DNA from 2 places in the Alicycliphilus sp. T452 genome. Region 1 is predicted to be linked to the other one. Evidence: riboswitches for the same ligand, from Rfam matches in the RefSeq annotation. Region 1 holds a riboswitch; the other holds the start of a gene.
The links. A riboswitch is a leader RNA that binds a small molecule or an ion and turns the genes downstream of it on or off. The one in region 1 is predicted to bind S-adenosylhomocysteine.
Positions count from the first base shown of each region.

Region 2: it holds a riboswitch for S-adenosylhomocysteine, as region 1 does, so the genes downstream of both, ahcY (adenosylhomocysteinase) here and metH (methionine synthase) in region 1, are expected to answer to the same signal.

Region 1 covers NZ_JBTNEH010000007.1:3,670-7,457, forward strand. The annotation lists gene metH (methionine synthase) at 1-2,142, opposite strand, end outside; S-adenosyl-L-homocysteine riboswitch at 2,172-2,255, opposite strand; gene ACX12L_RS07985 (hypothetical protein) at 2,418-3,164, opposite strand; gene ACX12L_RS07990 (sigma-54 interaction domain-containing protein) at 3,223-3,788, opposite strand, start outside.
Region 2 covers NZ_JBTNEH010000011.1:115,713-119,500, forward strand. The annotation lists gene ACX12L_RS11990 (peptide chain release factor 3) at 1-784, opposite strand, end outside; gene ACX12L_RS11995 (SDR family oxidoreductase) at 888-1,658, opposite strand; S-adenosyl-L-homocysteine riboswitch at 1,745-1,827, shown strand; gene ahcY (adenosylhomocysteinase) at 1,901-3,331, shown strand; gene ACX12L_RS12005 (TlyA family RNA methyltransferase) at 3,399-3,788, shown strand, end outside.

The DNA of each region.
Region 1 (3,788 bases):
CTGGCGCAGGCCGTACCAGGTCATCAGGACCTCGGTGCGTGATTCGTCGGCATAGAACTCGACGTCGTCGCCCACGCGGTTCGCGGGGAACAGGCCCATCACGCCATTGGCCGTGAGCCAGCGGCCTTCGATGATTTTCTTGAGCATGGCCTGGCCGTCGGCGTAGACCTTGCGCGCCTCCTCGCCCACCACCGCGTCGTCGAGGATGGCGGGGAAGGGCCCGGCCAGGTCCCAGGTCTGGAAGAACGGCCCCCAGTCGAGGTACTTGGCGATTTCGGCCAGGTCGAAGTTGCTGAACACGCGCCGGCCCAGGGCGCGCGGCGCCACCGGCGCGTAGTCGAGCCGCGTGGCGTTGGCGCGCGCCTTGTCTATCGTCCACATGGGCAGCTTCTTGCGTTTGGCGTGCAGCTCGCGCACGTGGTCGTAGTCGGCCTGCACCTCGGCGAGATACGCGTTCTTGCCCTCGCCCAGCAGGCTTTGCGCCACGCTCACGCTGCGCGAGGCGTCGGGCACGTAGACCACGGGGCCTTCGTACTGCGGCGCGATCTTCACGGCGGTGTGCACGCGCGAGCAGGTGGCGCCACCGATCAGGAGCGGGATCTTCTTGATGCGGAAGTAGTCGTCCTTGTGCATCTCGCCCGCCACGTACTGCATCTCTTCCAGGCTGGGGGTGATGAGGCCGGACAGTCCCACGATGTCCGCGCCCTCGGCCTTGGCGCGCGCCAGGATCTCGTGGCAGGGCACCATCACGCCCATGTTGATGACCTCGAAGTTGTTGCACTGCAGGACCACGGTGACGATGTTCTTGCCGATGTCGTGCACGTCGCCCTTGACGGTGGCGATGACGATCTTGCCCTTGCTCGTCACGTCCAGGCCCGCGGCCTCCTGCTGGCGCTTTTCCTCCTCGATGTAGGGGATCAGGTGGGCCACGGCCTGCTTCATCACGCGCGCGCTCTTGACCACCTGGGGCAGGAACATCTTGCCGGCGCCGAACAGGTCGCCGACGATGTTCATGCCGTCCATGAGCGGGCCCTCGATCACGTGCAGCGGGCGGCCGCCGCCTTGCACCACGATCTGCTGGTAGGCCTCCTCGGTGTCCAGGGTGATGAAGTCGGTGATGCCGTGCACCAGCGCGTGCGACAGGCGCTCGCCCACGGGCCTGGGCGCCTCGGGCGTGCCGCGCCATTCGAGCTTCTTGCTGTCGTCCTTGGCCGCGCCCTTGGCAGCCTCGGCGATCTCCAGCAGGCGCTCGGCCGCGTCCGGGCGGCGGTTGAGCACCACGTCCTCCACGCGCTCGCGCAAGGTCGGCTCCAGGTCGTCGTACACACCCACCATGCCGGCGTTGACGATGCCCATGTCCATGCCCGCCGCAATGGCGTGGTACAGGAACACGGTGTGGATGGCCTCGCGCACCGGGTCGTTGCCGCGGAAGCTGAAGCTCACGTTGGACACGCCGCCCGAAACCTTGGCGCCCGGCAGGTGCTGCTTGATCCAGCGCGTGGCCTCGATGAAGTCCACGGCGTAGTTGGCGTGCTCCTCGATGCCGGTGGCGATGGCGAAGATGTTGGGGTCGAAGATGATGTCCTCGGGCGCGAAGCCCACCTCATCCACCAGGATGCGGTATGCGCGCGCGCAGATCTCGGTCTTGCGCGCGAAGGTGTCGGCCTGGCCCTGCTCGTCGAAGGCCATGACCACGGCGGCGGCGCCGTACCGCCTGATGAGTTTTGCCTGGCGCTTGAACTCCTCCACGCCCTCCTTCATGCTGATGGAGTTGACGATGCCCTTGCCCTGCAGGCAGCGCAGGCCGGCCTCAATGACCTCCCACTTGGAGCTGTCCACCATGACCGGCACCCTGGCGATGTCGGGCTCCGACGCGATCAGGTTGAGGAAGCGCACCATGGCGGCCTTGCTGTCGAGCATGGCCTCGTCCATGTTCACGTCGATGACCTGGGCGCCGTTCTCCACCTGCTGGCGCGCCACCGACAGGGCCTGCTCGTACTGCTCGCCCAGGATCATGCGCGCGAAGGCCTTGGAGCCGGTGACATTGGTGCGCTCGCCGACGTTGACGAACAAGGAGCCTTCGCCAATCAATACCGGCTCCAGGCCGGAAAGCTTCATGGGGGGGACGGAGACAGCGGGCATCGGACTCACCTGTGCAAACGGTTCGGGGGTACAGGTGAGCGTCGTTGCGAAGGGAAATGCGGCCCCAAGCCTGACGGTCCGCTGGCCGGCCCGCTGCAACGCTCCTTGGGGGAAAGGCGTGGATTTTACTGATTTGCCTTATCGCCTCGCGCCGCAGGGCCAAGCGCGGGGCCTTTTTCCCGGCGCCGGCGCGGGGGACTCGCCTCAGAACGTGTCCACGATCTCAGGCGCCTTGCCTTGGTGAGTGCGCCGCCCTCTTTCCGGGCGGGCAGCGGCTACCGCACCGGCAGGAACTGCATGAACGTGCCGCCCACCAGCCCCTGCACGTAGCCGATGACGGCGCGGCGGTATTTCTCGGTGGTGACCTGCGCCAGCAGGTCCACGCGCGCGATGATCTTGCCGAACTCGCGCTCGTAGCTCAGGTTGCGCTCGGCGGCGCTGATCTCGTCGGCCAGCAGCAAGGGCGCGCCCGTGGGGGTGCGCCGCTGCGCGAGCATCCACACGGCCACTTCCAGGTTGCGCGCGGCGTTGTGGAGGTGCTGCGCGTCCTGGCCGTCGACCAGGTAGAACTCGGTCTTGCCGCCGTGGGCGGCGATGAGCATGTCGGCCACGGCGTAGATGAAGCCCGCGACGCGGTCGCCCGCGTAGCCGGGCGACAGGGCCAGCGCCAGCGCGTCGATGTCGCGGCGCTGCTGCAGCGCGGGCCAGCCGCTGCGCTGGTCGATGGCGGCGCGCAGCCGCGCCACGGCGTCCTCGCGGCTGGCGGCTCCGCCCTTGCGCCACTCGGACGGGTTGCGGCGGTAGAGCTTGTCGGCCAGGCGAAGCAGGCCTTCCAGGTTCTCGCGCATGGCCACGGAGGCCACGCGATTCATGTCGGACTGGCCCCATTCCTGCACGCTGGCGTCCGCTCCCTGGACTTCGCCCTTGGGCGCGGGCGCGGGCGCCGCGCAGGCGGCCAGCAGCACCAGCGCCAGCACGGTGCTGGCGGCATGAATGGGGGTGCTCAGGCGGCGGCGGGGCATGGGCGCCATTATCGGCAAAAACCGGCCCCAGCCCTTTGCTGGCAAGCGCTGGCAGCTATCAGGGCTGCAGCGCGCGCAGCTTGCGGTACAGGGTGCGCGGGCTGATGCCCAGGTCCTGGGCCAGTTCGCGGCGCGTGCGGCCCGGGGTGTGCAGCGCGGTGCGCAGGGCGGCCGCCTCCAGGCTGCGCAGGTCGGTGCCGGGAGGGCCGTCGCCGCCGGCCTGGGGGGCGCGGGCGTCCTGGTCGAACGAGAGCGCGCGCGCCACGGCGGCGGCCGTGAGGGTGTCGCCGTCGGTCAGCAGCGCGGCGCGCTCCAGCACGTTGCGCAGTTCGCGCACGTTGCCCGGGAACGGGTGCTGCGCCAGGCAGCGCAGCGCGGCGGGCGCGAGGGCGAGGCGGCGCCCGGGCGCAACGCGCTGCAGCAGCGATTCGGCCAGCAGCGGAATGTCCTGCACGCGCTCGCGCAGCGCGGGCAGGCGGATGGGGAAGGTGCTGAGGCGGTAGTACAGGTCCTGGCGGAAGCGCCCCTCGCGCACCAGGGCGCGCAGGTCGCGGTGCGTGGCGGCCACCAGTCGGATGTCGGCGCGGCGCAGCTCGGTGTGGCCCACGCGGCGGTAGGTACCGC
Region 2 (3,788 bases), on a different contig from region 1:
TCACGCCGAAGTTGTTCACGCCCGAGCCGAAGAACACCGGCGTGAGCCGGGCGGCCAGGAATTCCTGGTGGTCCCAGGCGATGGAGGCGCCCACGGCCAGTTCCATGCTCTCGATGGCGTCGTCATAGGCCTGGCCGAAGCGCGCGCGCAGCCTGTCGGTCTCGCTCAAGGGGATGACCTCGAAGTCTTCCGGGCGCTTTTCGCTGCCGGCCTGGAACACCGTCATGCTCTGCGTGCGCAGGTCGATGATGCCGCCGAAGGTCTTGCCCTGGCCCACGGGCCAGGTCATGGGGCAGCAGGGCATGCCGAGTTCGCGCTCCACTTCGTCGAGGATGTCCAGCGGGTCGCGCACCTCGCGGTCCATCTTGTTGACGAAGGTGATGATGGGCGTGTCGCGCTGGCGGCAGACCTCGATCAGGCGGCGCGTCTGCGCCTCCACGCCGTTGGCCGCGTCGATGACCATCAGGGCCGAATCGACGGCCGTGAGCACGCGGTAGGTGTCTTCGGAGAAGTCCTTGTGGCCGGGCGTGTCGAGCAGGTTGATGACGTGTTCGCGGTAGCTCATCTGCATCACGCTCGATGCCACCGAGATGCCGCGCTGCTTCTCGATTTCCATCCAGTCGGACGTGGCGTGGCGGCTCGCCTTGCGGCCCTTGACGGCGCCGGCGATCTGGATGGCGCCCGAGAACAGCAGCAGCTTCTCGGTCAGCGTGGTCTTGCCCGCGTCGGGGTGGGAGATGATGGCAAAGGTGCGGCGGCGCCGGGTTTCGGAGGCGTAGGACACGAGGGTTCCAGAGGTGGGTGGCAGGGGCCTGCGGGCCCCCCGGGCAATGCGGCGGCGCGGACGGGACCGCGCCGGAGAGTGCCCGCGATTTTACCGGCCGCCCTCAGCTCTGCTGCTGCATGTGCCGCGCGTAGTGCTTCTGCATGCCGCCCAGCCAGCGGTCGGGGTTCTGCGCCTTGGCGGCGTAGTACTGTGCCACCTCGGCGTGGGGCAGCACCAGGAACTGGCCGCTGCGCATGGCCTGCAGCACGTCGCCCGCCACCTGCCCGGGCGGCAGGACGCCGTCCACGCCGGCCGAGCCGCCGTCGTCCGGGATCATGGCCGTCTGCACCGCCTGCGGGCACAGGCAGGCCACCTGCACGCCGCGCCGCCCGTAGGCGATGCGCAGCCACTCGGCGAAGGCCACGGCCGCGTGCTTGGTCACGGCATACGGGGCCGATTCGACGATGCTGAGCAGCCCCGCCGCCGAGGCGGTGACGAGGAAGAAGCCCTCGCCGTGCTCCACCATGGCGGGCACCACGGCGCGCGCCGCCCACACGTGGGCCATGCCGTGGATGTGCCACATGGCTTCCCACAGCGGGTCCTCCAGCTCGATGCCGCCGGGGCGGCCCAGGATGCCGGCGTTGGAGAAGTAGGCGTCCACGCGGCCGTAGCGCTCGCGCGTGGCGGCCACCAGGGCCTGGATGTCGGCCTCGCGGCTGACATCGCAGCGCACGGCCAGGCCTTTGACCTCGTCGGCCACGGCCTGCGCCGGCTCCAGGTGCAGGTCGGCCACGACCACGCGCGCGCCCTCGGCCGCGAGCCGCTGCGCGAGCGCGCGGCCGATGCCGCTGGCGCCGCCGGTGACGATGGCGACCTTGTCCTTGGGGTCCATGCAGTGCTCCTGAAAAAAATGAATGTTCCAGTGTCGGGCGCCGCGCAGGGCACGGCAGCCACGCAGGCGACAACTCTATAATTGATGATTCCGAGGAGCGTTGCAGCGCCCCCAGCTACCGGCGGGGCGTGAGGCTCGGAACCCATTCTTGCAACGACGCTCACCCACGCCAGTCCTGTGCGGTGAACGGTTCCATCCCCCAGGCGCGTGGCTTTTTCACATCTTCTCAGAAGGAAGCCGCCATGAGCGCAGTTCTCAAAGCCTCCCCAGATTCGGCCATCGCCGACATTTCCCTGGCCGACTGGGGCCGCAAGGAAATCCGCATCGCCGAGACCGAGATGCCCGGCCTGATGGCCGTGCGCGAGGAATTCGCCGCGCAGCAGCCGCTCAAGGGCGCGCGCATCACCGGCAGCCTGCACATGACGATCCAGACCGCCGTGCTGATCGAGACGCTCAAGGCGCTGGGTGCCGACGTGCGCTGGGCCTCGTGCAACATCTTCTCCACGCAGGACCACGCGGCCGCGGCCATCGCCGCCACGGGCGTGCCGGTGTTCGCCGTCAAGGGCGAGTCGCTCGAAGACTACTGGGACTACACCCACCGCATCTTCGAGTTCGGCCCCAAGGGCGCCGATGACGAAGGCCCGAACATGATCCTGGACGACGGCGGCGACGCCACCATGCTCATGCATCTGGGCATGCGCGCCGAGAAGGACCTGTCCGTGCTGGCCCACCCGGGCAGCGAGGAGGAGAAGATCGTCTTCGCCGCCATCCGCGCCAAGCTGGCCGAGGATGCCACCTGGTACAGCCGCAAGAGCGCCCGGATCGTCGGCGTGACCGAGGAGACCACCACCGGCGTGCACCGCTTGAACGAGATGTCCGCCAAGGGCACGCTCAAGTTCCGCGCCATCAACGTGAACGACTCGGTGACCAAGAGCAAGTTCGACAACCTCTACGGCTGCCGCGAGTCGCTGGTGGACGGCATCAAGCGCGCCACCGACGTGATGATCGCCGGCAAGGTGGCCGTAGTCTGCGGCTATGGCGACGTGGGCAAGGGCAGCGCCCAGGCGCTGCGCGCGCTCAGCGCCCAGGTGTGGGTGACCGAGATCGACCCCATCAACGCGCTGCAGGCGGCCATGGAAGGCTACCGCGTGGTGACCATGGAGTACGCCGCGCCACGAGCCGACATCTTCGTGACCACCACGGGCAACCGCGACGTCATCACCTTCGAGCACATGCAGGCGATGAAGGATGAGGCCATCGTCTGCAACATCGGCCACTTCGACAACGAGATCCAGGTCGCCAGGCTGGAAGCCCACTGCCAGTGGGAAGAGATCAAGCCCCAGGTGGACCACATCACCTTCCCCGACGGCAAGAAGATCATCCTGCTGGCCAAGGGCCGCCTGGTGAACCTGGGCTGCGCCACGGGCCACCCGAGCTTCGTCATGTCCAACTCGTTCGCCAACCAGACGCTGGCGCAGATCGAGCTGTACACGCGCCCCGACGCCTACGAGGCGGGCAAGGTCTACGTGCTGCCCAAGGTCCTCGACGAGAAGGTGGCCCGCCTGCACCTGAAGAAGGTCGGCGCGCAGCTCACCGAGCTGACCGACGCGCAGGCCGCCTACATCGGCGTGAGCAAGAGCGGCCCTTACAAGCCCGACACCTATCGCTACTAAGTTGATAGCTTCCAGCGCTTGTCCAGAAAGCGCTGGAGCCCGATTTGACTCATAAAGGACAGGCGCCATGCGCGCAGACGTATTCCTCGTGGAAGGCGGCCACGCCGCCACCCGCTCGCAGGCCCAGCGCCTGATCGCCGCCGGCGTGCAGTGGCGCCTGGCGCCGACGCTGCCCTGGAACAGGGTCGCCAAGAACGGCGACGACATCCCCGCGGGCGCCGAGCTGCAGCTGCTCGACGCGGCAGAGGCCAAGTACCTCTCGCGCGGCGGGCTCAAGCTCGAAGGCGCGCTGGCCGCCACGGGCATCCAGGTCGCGGGCCTGCGCTGCCTGGACGTGGGCCAGAGCACGGGCGGCTTCACCGACTGCCTGCTGCAGCGCGGCGCGGCGCAGGTCGTGGGCGTGGACGTGGGCCAGGGCCAGCTGCACGAGCGCCTGCGCACCGACCCGCGCGTGATC